One region of the Paenibacillus sp. sgz302115 genome, then DNA from elsewhere that is predicted to be linked to it. Evidence: riboswitches for the same ligand, from Rfam matches in the RefSeq annotation. Region 1 holds a riboswitch; each other region holds the start of a gene.
What was found. Region 1 has a riboswitch for cyclic di-GMP ahead of AC0LWN_RS20165 (S-layer homology domain-containing protein). Riboswitches for the same ligand answer to the same signal wherever they lie in the genome.
Positions count from the first base shown of each region.

Region 2: another riboswitch for cyclic di-GMP. It lies ahead of AC0LWN_RS26025 (PA14 domain-containing protein); the one in region 1 lies ahead of AC0LWN_RS20165 (S-layer homology domain-containing protein).
Region 3: another riboswitch for cyclic di-GMP. It lies ahead of AC0LWN_RS21650 (anti-repressor SinI family protein); the one in region 1 lies ahead of AC0LWN_RS20165 (S-layer homology domain-containing protein).
Region 4: another riboswitch for cyclic di-GMP. It lies ahead of AC0LWN_RS12335 (flagellar assembly protein A); the one in region 1 lies ahead of AC0LWN_RS20165 (S-layer homology domain-containing protein).

Region 1 is NZ_JBVYOK010000011.1:118,199-121,319, forward strand. Features, by position in the region: gene AC0LWN_RS20165 (S-layer homology domain-containing protein) at 1-1,716, opposite strand, end outside; cyclic di-GMP riboswitch class I at 1,768-1,860, opposite strand; gene AC0LWN_RS20170 (MerR family transcriptional regulator) at 2,079-3,121, shown strand, end outside.
Region 2 is NZ_JBVYOK010000019.1:90,975-94,095, reverse strand. Features, by position in the region: gene AC0LWN_RS26030 (sugar phosphate nucleotidyltransferase) at 231-1,604, shown strand; cyclic di-GMP riboswitch class I at 1,740-1,819, shown strand; gene AC0LWN_RS26025 (PA14 domain-containing protein) at 1,833-3,121, shown strand, end outside.
Region 3 is NZ_JBVYOK010000013.1:24,285-27,405, forward strand. Features, by position in the region: gene AC0LWN_RS21640 (TasA family protein) at 1-566, shown strand, start outside; gene AC0LWN_RS21645 (helix-turn-helix domain-containing protein) at 732-1,064, shown strand; gene AC0LWN_RS21650 (anti-repressor SinI family protein) at 1,183-1,350, opposite strand; cyclic di-GMP riboswitch class I at 1,379-1,463, opposite strand; gene AC0LWN_RS21655 (2-oxoglutarate dehydrogenase E1 component) at 1,850-3,121, shown strand, end outside.
Region 4 is NZ_JBVYOK010000005.1:82,757-85,877, reverse strand. Features, by position in the region: gene AC0LWN_RS12335 (flagellar assembly protein A) at 1-1,525, opposite strand, end outside; cyclic di-GMP riboswitch class I at 1,613-1,706, opposite strand; gene AC0LWN_RS12330 (FUSC family protein) at 1,960-3,060, opposite strand.

The DNA.
Region 1 (3,121 bases):
CGCTGCTTCCACATAAGCGTAGGACCAGTTCGCAGCCGTGACATCACGGAAGGTAGGCGTTTCTGGCTGAATCGGCTTCAATTGAAGAGCTGCCGCCAGCAGCTTGGTGAATTCGGCCCGGGTCAGGATGCCTTTTGGCGCATAAGTAGTTCCATTCATCCCGTCCACAATTCCTCTTGCCGCCAATACCTCTACTGCCTGCTGTGCCCAGTGGCCTGACATGTCTTTAAAATCGGCCTGGCGCAGCATGATTGCATACAGCCCGGAGGCTGTAATCTTGGCCTGAACATAGCCGTCTTCCGCCGCAGTCACTCCGCCAATGTAGGTCCATACGGATTTTGCCGGATCGTAGGAGTAGATTCCAAGCTTTTCACGCCCCGACGTCCAGGGCTCGTCCTTCGGGTATCTGACCGCCAGCTTCGCGGGGATCTGGAAAGGCGCACTTGCTTGAACCTGCCAGGCGGAGCCTGCTTTCTGCAGCTTTTTGCCGCTCTGGTCCAGCAGTACAGCCGTTTCCAGCTCAGCTTGGGCCAGGCTCACTTTGGTATTTTCCGGGAATGTCCCCGCCGAAATCTCGAGTCGTGCCCATCCGTCCATTACAGACAAGGTTCCGCCCGCGCTTCCAATGCTCTGACTGTCTTTGGCTCCAGTTACTACTGGAACCGACACTTCAGAAGTTGAACCTGGATTCGGGACTGTGCCTGGACTTGGAGTTGGAGTGGTGTCTTTTTTCAAGTCTAACGATTCTATGTATTCATCCTTCTTGCTGTATAGCAGCTTATCCCCGCTAATTCCGATCAGCTTCGCTCCTGTCTCTATCGCCGGAAGCGATTGTACTGTATATGTAGAAAGGTTTACTTGCTGCAGCGTTGTTTTACCGTCCACTTCGTCCTGAAACACCGCGTGCCCCTTAGCTATGGACATAAAGGCATATTGTGTTCCTCCGGCCTTCATTTCGGTGAGGTCCACAGGCTGAGCTGTCAGGTCTTTGATGTTCAGAAGCACATATTTGCTTTCGGAAGCACTGTTTTTTTGCTTGAACAGCACATGGCTGCCATTAAAAACAAACCAGTCCACAAAATTGGCTCCGCCCAGACTAACAAGTGCGCGCGTAACCCCGCTGCTCAAATTCAGCAGACTAAGCCCTCCGTCACGGGCATTTTTGTATACCACATTTCCATCCGCCAGCACCGGAAACCGTCCTTCACCGAGATCCGCCTCAACGCCGGAGGCCAGGTCGTGGTAGATCATGCTGCCGTAATTTTTGCGCTCATACCAGACTACGCCTACACCGTCAGTCGTCGGATTACCATATTGGCCGGATTGCTTATTGAGCTTAGTCTTCTTGCCTGTCACAAGGTCGGCACTATAAATGTCCCAATTGAGTGAAGACTCCGATTCGCTTCCTTTGTCCGCCCATACGGCAACGGTACCCTCCACATAAGGCGCATCCTTGGCAGAAGAACCCGACGTCAGAACCGTACTTGCACCACTGGTCTGATTCAGCGCGTGCACTTGCTTCACTCCGCCGCTATCCGCTTCGAGCCATACCAGCCGTTCTCCCGACACGCTGTAGTCCGTCCGGCCCGGATCTGCTGCGGCGGCTGAGGCCTGCATCGTGCCACCCGCACTAGGCAGCAGCCCTCCAAGCATGCTCACCACCGCAACTACGGCCATAACCGTCTGCGACAACTTTCTTTTCCTTCCGAACCTCATTCATTTCTCTCCCCCAGCGCTATTTTTAGGCACGCCAAAAAACCAAGTGCCCTGAGCGGCCCGGCTACCCTAACATCCCTCCTGGATGAAGTAGGCCCGTGGCTTTGCGTCTCCGACTTTCGTACGGATTTGCCTTTGTTCCAAACTCGGTTTTTCTGTCCCTTTATGCTTATGTAAGTATGACTTTTGAAGTGCAGGACTTCCTCTATTATCGGAATTTATTCCTGTGAAATTAAGAAGTTCTATTTTTTCCTTTTTTAGGGGGATGAAATTGGGGATCGGATTGATGGTCAAAAAGGATTGACTTTGACGTTGGGTCAATCGGTATAATCGCAGTAAGAGAACAAGTACGGAGGGCTGTTATGAAGTTAATGAAAATTACCGAAGTTACCGAAAAATTTGGCATATCTTCAAGGACACTTCGTTATTACGAGCAAGTAGGCTTGCTGCGGAGTGAACGTCCACCACTTGAAAAGTATCGTTTTTATGACAACATAAATATTAACCGGCTACAGCAGATTTTGGTGCTTCGGAAAATGCAGATTCCGATAAAGGATATTTTGCGAATTTATGAAAATCAAGATATGGAAACGTTGGTACAAAGCTTTGTCAAGCGAATTGAGGAAATTGACGACGAAATCAGCACGCTCTCCCAACTGAAATCTTATGTTACAGACTTCTTAGATGCTATGAACACTCACGGTATCACGCAGATATCCGCACTACCCTTGCTTTATGAAAAGGTAGAAGATGAACTGTTCTCCCGACCAAAACATGATTTATCCATGGAAACGCTGAACACGATCTCAGACAAGCTAGCAAAGCCGCTGGATATGGATATTGTGGCATTGTCTCCGATGCTTGCGATTACATCCATAAAAACTGACAACAAACAGTCCGAGATTGATTTGTTTTGGGAGTGGATTTCCGCAAATCAAATCCCATTTGGCAAGCCCGGCAGCCGAACGCTGTTCGAATATCAGTATGGAGGGGACATTGTTTTCATGCAACAGCTTACTGCCCGAACAGAGGACTGTCCGTTTGTGTGCAAGGAATTTGAGGGGGGCTTGTTTGCTGTTTCGTCCGCTTATGCAGATGAGGATTTAGGAGCTTTACAGTATCGAATGCTGCAAGGCTTTGACGATAATCCAGGCTTTGAGGTAGATTTTTTACATCATGGGAGTTTGCGTCATGAGACGCTGATAGAGTCTGTATTTTCTCCAGAGAGCAATCGTGAAAGGGTCAATATTTATCTTCCTGTACGACAGAGAAAGCCTAATGTTGTGGATTATCCCGAGTTTGAAATATCCGACAATGTATTTCCAGAGGAAATTGAAAAAGCAAACCCTCTCTTGCGTAAATATAAGGTTGATTTCCACAAAGTTACGCCGATTTACTATCCTCA
Region 2 (3,121 bases), on a different contig from region 1:
AACGGAGAGGAATTTTGGAACTGTAGGAGCGTAGCGTCCGCCGTTGTCTCCGGATTTCTACCGCTATCAGCGGTTTAAATCAGGAAATCTGGAGACAACAGCCGGCCGAAAGTCCAAACATTCCTTGCAGTGACTCCCGCAACAGCCCGGTTTTAAGCTTCTTCACACATCGAAGCCCACAATAACAATCCAATATTTTCGCGACAACATATAAATGGGAGGGTTCACTAATGAAACTGGTACTTCTATCAGGCGGTTCTGGTAAACGGCTCTGGCCTTTGTCCAACGATTCACGTTCGAAGCAATTTCTGAAGGTACTGGAAAGCCCGGCCGGTGAACCGGAATCTATGGTACAGCGTGTATGGAGACAACTGCAGGAGACAGGAATGGCGGAATCCTCCTACCTGGCTACCGGCCGCAGCCAGGTGGAGATGATTCAGAGCCAGCTCGGCGCAGAGGTACCAATCATTGTGGAGCCTGAACGCCGCGACACCTTTCCGGCCATCGCCCTGACGGCTGCCTATCTGTATTCGATGAGCGGGGTGTCTCCAAGTGAGACCGTGGCTATTCTTCCGGTTGATCCGTATGTGGAGACTTCATTTTTTGACACGGTAATCCAGCTTGAGGCAACCATGCAGGAGAGCGGCGCGAATCTAGCGCTGATGGGCGTTGTTCCTGAGCTTGCTTCGGAGAAATACGGTTACATCATTCCTACCGGCGATCAGGCGGGGGCAAGCGGCTATATGCAGGTAAGCCACTTCCAGGAGAAGCCGGACCGTGTCCTGGCCGAGGAGCTGATCAGCCGCGGCGCACTGTGGAACTGCGGCGTATTCGCTTTCCGGCTTGGATATCTGCTTGATATTCTGCAGCGGAAAGGGTTGCCTCTGAACTATGAGGAGCTGCAGAAGCAGTATAAATTGCTGTCCTCCATCAGCTTTGACTACGAAGTGGTAGAGAAGGAAGAGAATATTGTCGTACAGCCCTACGCCGGATTCTGGAAGGACCTGGGCACGTGGAATACGCTGACCGAAGAAATGAGCAGCAACCATGTGGGCAAAGGTTTTGTGACCGCCGATTCCGAAGGAACCAGCCTGATCAACGAGCTTGATATTCCAATTACTGTAATTGGAGCCAAGGACCTGATTGTCGCTGCCAGCCCGGATGGCATCCTGGTAACCCATAAAGCGGAAAGCCCGCGCATCAAGGAAGTGCTGAAGTCTTTTGAACAAAGACCGATGTACGAGGAACGCCGCTGGGGCCACTACAAGGTTATTGATTACGTGAAATATGATGAGGGCAATGAGGTGCTGACCAAGCGGATTTTCATATCCAAGGGTAAAAATATCAGCTATCAGCTCCACCACAAGCGCAGTGAAATCTGGACCATCGTCAGCGGTGAGGCGAGCATTGTGCTGAATGAGCAGAAGCATAATGTGAAAGCAGGGGACGTAGTCCGCATACCGGAAGGCACCAAACATGCGATTCTGGCTCTGACGGATGTGGAGTTTATTGAAGTCCAGACCGGCTCGGAGCTGGTGGAGGAGGACAATATTCGCATTACTCTGGACTGGGAGGATATCGCCCTGCATCAGTTCATTTCATAGGCGAATTAATCTATTTACCCAATTGTTACAAATCCAAAACAGGTATTAAGAACCATTTATTAAGAAAATTTCATTTTTACTCTAAACTATAAAATGCTAGAGACGATACTTACGGTAAGAGGGATTATTCCTTCAAAACGAAAAAGGCAAACCTATCGAAAGGTAGGGACGCAAAGCTATAGGGCCTTCGAAAGAGTGGCAGCCTGGCTACCGAAAGGAAGAAGAATGATGACAACTTACCGTAATTTTCGTTTTTTGAGTGCTGTTTTGTCCATTGCCCTGTTTATGACTGCATTAGGGATTGCGCCTGTATCCGCGAAGGCTGCCGCAAGTCCTTCAGCTCCGGTCAATCCCGACGCCTCCCCGGGGGCGGTCAAGCTGCTTAGCGATCTCTATTCCATTACAGGAAAAGGCATCATCACCGGACAGCATGACTACCTGGAGAGTCCCGATGAATTCAGCAACAAGCTTAAGGGAACAAGCGGACAATTTGCTGCCCTTCACGGCTATGAGCTGGGCGTGATCAGCGGCCAATCGGAGAGCACTGCAGCCACGCAGCGCCGGAATGTAGTGAACAGCGCGATCAACTGGTATAAAAATGGCGGAATCGTCGCTATGACCTTCCATGAGCAATTGCCCGGCACTTCATATCAATGGGCTAACGTCCAGAAGACTTTGAGCCAAGCGGACTTCGATAAGTATGTAACACCGGGAACCACTCAATACAACAGCCTGATCGCCGATCTGGACAAAGTAGCGGTCTCGCTCAAAAGCTTGCGGGATGCAGGTGTTCCAGTACTCTGGAGACCTTATCATGAAATGAACGGCAACTGGTTCTGGTGGGGTAAGAAAAATAACTTCCCCAAACTATGGAATATTATGTATGACCGCTTTGTAGGCGTTCATAAATTAAACAACCTGCTGTGGGTATGGAACCCGAATGCCCCGAATGCCTGGTCCGACCCTTATGCCCTGACTTATCCGGGCGCTGACAAGGTAGATGTTCTTGCGGCAGACATATATGATAATGATTATATGAATATTTATCATGACAGCCTGCTGAGCCTTGCTAACGGCAAACCTATTGCTATCGGTGAAAATGGTCAAATGCCAAGCACGGCAAAGCTGCAGCTATCCCAGAAAAACTGGGTATACATGATGAGCTGGGGCAAAATGCTCTACGAGAACAACAGTACCGATACTATTAAAAGCTTCATGAATGACAAATATACATTGACCCGTGACAAATACAAAGCGGGACTGACACTGACGCCAGCACCGACAGCAACACCGACGCCGACACCAACACCGACGCCGACACCAACACCGACGCCGACACCAACACCGACGCCGACACCAACACTAACACCGAAGCCAACGGCAACACCAACGGCAACACCAACGCCAGCACCTACTGTAAAGCCGACGCCAACGCCGTACAGCGATGATGCGGCACAAGCGCCAGCGCCAGTCTTGAATGGTCTTCAGGGTGAGTACTTCAAGAACATGACACTTTC
Region 3 (3,121 bases), on a different contig from region 1:
TCGGTATTGCGTCGGCAGCTTTGGGATTGTCTTTGATCGGGGGAGGCACCTTCGCTTACTTCAGCGACACTGCGCAGAGTACAGCAACCTTTGCTGCCGGCACGCTGGACCTGAATACCATTCCAACGGAGATCGTTAATCTCAGCAACCTCAAGCCAGGCGATATTGCGGTGCGCAACTTCACACTGCAGAACAGCGGAACACTGGATATCAAAGAGCTGAAGCTCGCCAGTGCATACACAGTAACCGATGCAGGAACGAATAACGGTGCGCAGGATCTCGGGGATCATTTTAAAGTGAAGCTCCTGAAAGACACCTATGTCAGCGGCGATATTACCAATTATGTTCTCGGAGAGATTTCGCTCAAGGATTTGAAAAATACGTCAAACTATGATTTGATCAGCACAGGCGCAATCCCTGGCGGCATCAGTGCCGGACAATCCAAGGTGTTCAAGGTAGCCTTCGTATTTGTCGACAACGGTCAGGATCAGAACGTGTTCCAGGGGGATAAATTGTCCCTCACCTGGACATTCAACGCCAAACAAGGCCCCGGTGAATTGAAATAAGCCTCATCCCGCGCAAAAACGGCGTATCCTCCCTCATCCGGGCGGGGTATGCCGTTTTTCTTCCTGCTCACCGCTTTGCTGAAGCATTGATTTTTGTCCGTTATGCGAAAATTTGTTATACTGTTAACAAAAAATGCGGAGGGGCGTTTAATCGTGCCGGATAATATGGGTAGCCGCATCCATCAACTCCGTCTGGAAAAAGGCTTGTCCTTATCCGAGCTGGCTGACAAGGCTGATGTGGCGAAATCATACTTAAGCAATGTTGAAAGAAATATTCAATCCAACCCCTCAATTCAATTCATTGAAAAAATCGCCGATGCGCTTCAGGTTTCCATCCATACTCTCCTCTATGGCGAGCCCGCAGATACGGAAGAGCCGCCCCTGGACGGCGAATGGTTCCGGCTCGTTCAGGAAGCTATGGCCTCAGGCATAAGCAAACGGGAATTCAAAGAGTTTCTGGATTATCAAAAATGGCGGCTGGAGCAGAAGGATCAATAGTTCGAGAAATATAAGGATACAGTATAGTGTGATACTTATACTTTCTCATATTTGCAGAAAAGGACACAGCGGATTCCGCTGTGCCCTTTTCCGTATATATCCCTGCATCGAAAACGCCCTACATGACCTGCAATGCCTTCTCGCCCAATGCTTTCTCACTGAAAAACCGGCGGATCTCCTCCGCCCCGATGCCCGCCTTCCTGGCCGACATCAGCAAATGCACCCATTCTAAATCCAGATCAACTGTCTGCAGTTCTCCGTTATTCCCCTGGTTGGACTTTTCCAAGATATCTCCTCCTAGAATATTTGCGTCCCCAGGCAGTCCGGCCGTCGTAGTATTTCTACATTAGACCCGAGACTTTGTGCCCCTGCCTTTCAGCAGGTTTACCCTTTACTGGACCCTTTACATGAAAGGATCTGGCTAGAAACTAATGTAACCGTTACCCGCAATAACATTATACAGAATCTCACAGAAGAAGTGTGTCGATTTTCGGATTTTTTTTTGCTAAGTCGTGCAAAAGATTAGCTTTTTTTGCAAGGCTTTGTCCGGGTAATAAAGCTTGTGAGACTGACCATGAATTGCATCATAGTAAACGATATCCGTTATTCATCATTCATGGGCTGAATCATGCCGTTTTGCGAACGGATTGCACGAAAGTATGAATTGATTACACGCCTCGAAAGTAGCACAATAAGATGAGAAATGAAACCGCAAACATTGCAGCTCCACCGGGCGCTGACGCCTAGTGCCGCACGTGGGGTTCATCCGTTGGGAGGATGCATTCATGGCAGTCAAAGAGCCCTATAACGAAACCATTTGGAGTAAATATCACGGACCCAATCTGGGCTACATTCAGGAAAAATATGAACAGTTTGTTAAGGACCCCGCTTCAGTAGAGCATCATTACCGCGAGCTTTTTACGGTGTACGGACCTCCTCCGCTCACCCCAGATGTTTTGCCGGCTCCGAAGCCTGCGCTTTCGGGAGATACGGAGTGGCTTAGAAAAGCCGTAAGAGCTTCCAAGCTGATTGCCAATATCCGTATATATGGCCATATGGCCGCTAATATTGACCCGCTTGTCCGGGGGAACAACCCCATGGCGAAATGGCTGGAATACGAAACCTATGACCTCACCCGCGAAGACCTGACCGCGCTGCCCGCATCACTGATCTGGGAGAACGCACCGGATGAAGTCAAGACCGCCTGGGATGCCGTTCACCGGATGCGCCAGGCCTATACCCGGACCATAGCCTACGAATTCGGGCATGTACACGAAGAGCAGGAGCTGCGCTGGCTGAACAGCCAGGCAGAGTCCACCAGCTCGCCCGCACCCTTGACGAGCGGTGAGCGCAAGGAGCTGCTGAACCGTCTGATTCAAGTGGAGCAGTTCGAAACCTTCCTGCACAAAACCTTTGTCGGCCAGAAGCGCTTCAGCCTGGAAGGCAATGACGCCCTGGTGCCGATGCTTGATGAGATTGTCCGCGCTGCCGCACATGATGGCGCAGAGCATATCCTGATGGGCATGGCCCACCGTGGACGGCTGAATGTGCTGGCGCATATTCTGGGCAAGCCTTATGAAATTATTTTCTCGGAATTCCACCATTCTCCGAACAAGGAGCTGTTCCCGTCCGAAGGCTCCATGGGGATCAACTATGGCTGGACCGGAGATGTCAAATACCATCTGGGCGCTGACCGGGCTGTCCGTGAAGGGGAGACGGTACGTACCCGGATCACGCTGGCTAACAACCCGAGCCACCTGGAATTCGTCAACCCTGTCGTTGAAGGCTTCACTCGCGCGGCCCAGGAGGACCGGAATACGGCGGGATTGCCAAAGCTTAATACTAACAAGGCTATTGCTGTGCTGATGCACGGCGATGCTGCTTTCCCGGGTGAAGGCATTGTTGCTGAGACGCTGAATATCGGCAAGCTGAGTGGATACACCAACGGCGGCACGGTGCATATTATCGTCAATAACCGGATTGGTTTTACGACCGAAAGCGAGGATTCCCGGTCCACCCATTATGCCAGCGACCTTGCCAAAGGCTACGAAATTCCG
Region 4 (3,121 bases), on a different contig from region 1:
TATCAATACGAACGTTCTCTTCCTGCAAAAAGGCGATTCCGTCATAGAAATCCATGAGCAGCTTCTCGAAGGAACTCAGCACGTTATCCGTAAAGAATCTGGTAAATCGGCCGGGATGCAGGAAAATATCCAGCATGCGCTTAAGCGGTTCGGTATCCTGCGGATAGGCAGGGCTCATCCCGGCAAGCAGCTCTTGCAGATTACTGATCATAGCTGGAAGGTGGTTGTATTTATTCTCCAGCAGGAGCAAGACGACCAGTCCGTATTTCACGGTTCGCTGCACCGACTCGACGGTCTCCGCCAGCATCCGGGCAGCTTCTCTAAGCCCGCCGACCTCTTGCATGAGCAGCTTGGAGAAGCTGCACAGGCGGTTGTGGATTACACCGAACGCCCCTGCATACAGCCCGCTGTCCACAACCTTCCCCCGGACCAAAATGCTGCCCGTCGCAGTGATTGTAGAACCAATAACATTACCATATATGTAGACGTTTCCCAACGCTTCAATCACTGTATGTTGTTCTATGTCTCTGAGCACAACCACATCACCGGGGAACATAATTGTGCCGGCCGCAGGCTCGCCATCCTCAGGGATAATATGAGCTTCGGGAAAATCAATGGTTTTGACGAAGCTTCCGCTTCCCGTTATGCGCGGTCTGCCATTACGTTGGGCAGTAATCTCACCGCTTGGCTGCAGCGATGCATATGCTCCGGCTATAAGTGTAATGTCCTGCGGCGGCGGTGGCGGCAGCACATATCCGAACACGTCAAAGCCAGGCAACCCCTCCTGCGGAGGCAGTTTCCGGGCGAACACCTCACCTTCCCGGATAGCGGGTGATCCTTGGTGTCCGGTTTCTTTTGCCGTCTGCTCTCCCCGGTTGAATTCATTCGCCAGGTTCTCCGGGAACAGCAGCTCGAGACTGGCATCCGTGCCGGGAACGGGAGCTTTGCCTTCGGCAATGCATACAGGAAGATATGTAGGGTTATTCAGCTCTTCGTAAAGTGCCGGAATGTTAAGATTGCCTATGAGGGGGCTTTTCTCAAAGCCGGCTATAATCTGTTCTATTGAAAGTGTGGACAGCACCACATCACGGTTCAGTTCGGCCCGCACAGTAACATTGGCTGAGGCAGGGGTGTTGACCAGGTTCCAGGCGTACTTTTCAGCACGGTAAAGTGTAAAGTATACTTTGAGCTTGTCATCGGATACGGTAATCTGGTATTGCGGCTTCTCGCAAATATCCCAGCTTATTTGATCGCAGGCGGTGACTTGAGTTGGAGCTGTTATTGTCTGCTGGTTTATCTTCAAGATTACAGGATGGAGAGCGGAGATTACAGCCGGCTTGCCGCCAGGCAGAGGTGAGGTGATAAAAATTTCGTTGTTCTGGATGATGATGACACCGTTCTTATCTCTGTCTGTCCCGGTAAATGCCTGAGCATCCACAGAGTAAAGTTTCAGGAGATCGGGCCTCCCAAGCAGCATGGAAGCAAAGAACTCATACCGTGACCGTTCCATAATATGCTGCGCCATTCGTGTAACCTCGCTTTTCGTATAATCAATGTCATCTGTACAGAAAAGAACATCATGGAGCCGTGAAGCCGACCTGATGGTGTCTCTATTGGCAGCCTGGCGACCATAAATGCAGTGTTGATGCATTCTTAAGCCCATAGCTTTGCGTCCTGTCCTTTCGGGCAGTTTGCTTTTAGGAATAGATCAATGATATACACTCAACATGAGGCAAACTAAATCGACTGTTATCGACAAAAGTGGTCAATACTGGTATTGAGTTCAAAAATAACTTCTTCAAACAACATTAATTCTAGTACTAAAGTAGCTATTTTTCAACTGAAATAATAGAATCCGGACATAAATTATGAAAAATGCAGATAATTGTTGATTTATTGACATAAATTAGGAGGGTGGAGGAAGCTGGGGGGAAAAGAAAAAAAGGACGCTCCCTAAGCTTACAGCTTGTGGGAGAGTCCCTTTTGTGTGAAACGCACGGCTTGTGCGGCTTCAGACTTGGCTTTCACCGGTGCGGCCGACATCACCAGATAGTCAGCCTGCTCAATTTCTTCCAGCACCCGGTTCAGGTGGGAGAAGACCGCACCCAGATCGCGCAGGGTGGTCAGGGAGCATTGCCCCTGCAGTTCGGAGAAACAGGAGAGCTGAAGATCGCGGGCCTTGTGCAGCGCTTCGGGAAGTGAACGCTGGCATTCGGCATCCGACAAGGTCTTGGAGCCATAGAGGGCGATGCAGTCTGCGGTGGCTGTTACGACCGCAGCCATCCAATCGGCTGCGGCATAATGCGAAGGCAGCAGCGTGATGTCTGTGCGGATTTCTTTTACATAGGAATGAATTTTCTTGAGATGCCTGGTTGCCTGTGATAGTCCGCGCAGCTCGCTGCGGCACTGATAATGGGTAATAGTAAAATGAAGCTCCTTCTGCTGCTGTTCACTCTTGCCCAGCAGTGTTGCGGAGCGTCCCAGCGCGTCTGAAGCCTGAGCTGATTCCCTTCCGCCATCCGCCTGGCCGCTCAAGGCATCTGCCAGCAGCAGGCTTGCTTCCAGTGCCAAGCTTTTTACCTTGACGAACCCCTTGGGCGGAACGATAATCATATTGATGATCAGAGCAATTGCTACTCCAATCAGCGTTTCGGCTACACGCCACTCGATATAATGACCATTATAGAAGGTAAGTGCCAGAACAGAAGTTACGCCGACCTGGGAGATGGCCTGAATATTGATCCGGCACGCTGTGGCAACCCCGATCCCGATCAGCAGCATCAGCAGAATGGAGAGTGCGCTAACATGGAAGAAGCGGCCCACAATCATGCTGACGATTCCGCCGAGCACAACGCCGGTCATGCGGTAAACGCCCTTTTCAAAGGAGGCCTTGACGCTCCCCTGCGTAATCAGAATCGCGGCCAGCGGGGCGAAATATAAGTAGCTGTCGTGATAGAGGGTATTTACGGTGAGCCAGGAAAGTGAGGCAGCCACTGTAACACGTATCACATATAAAGACAGGCCGAATTTCTCCAGGCGGTCCTGTAAGCCTTCGTTCATGGACGTCATCTTCTTTCGGAATATTAAGAAAATTTCGGAATTGTAAAGAAAAATGAAACTC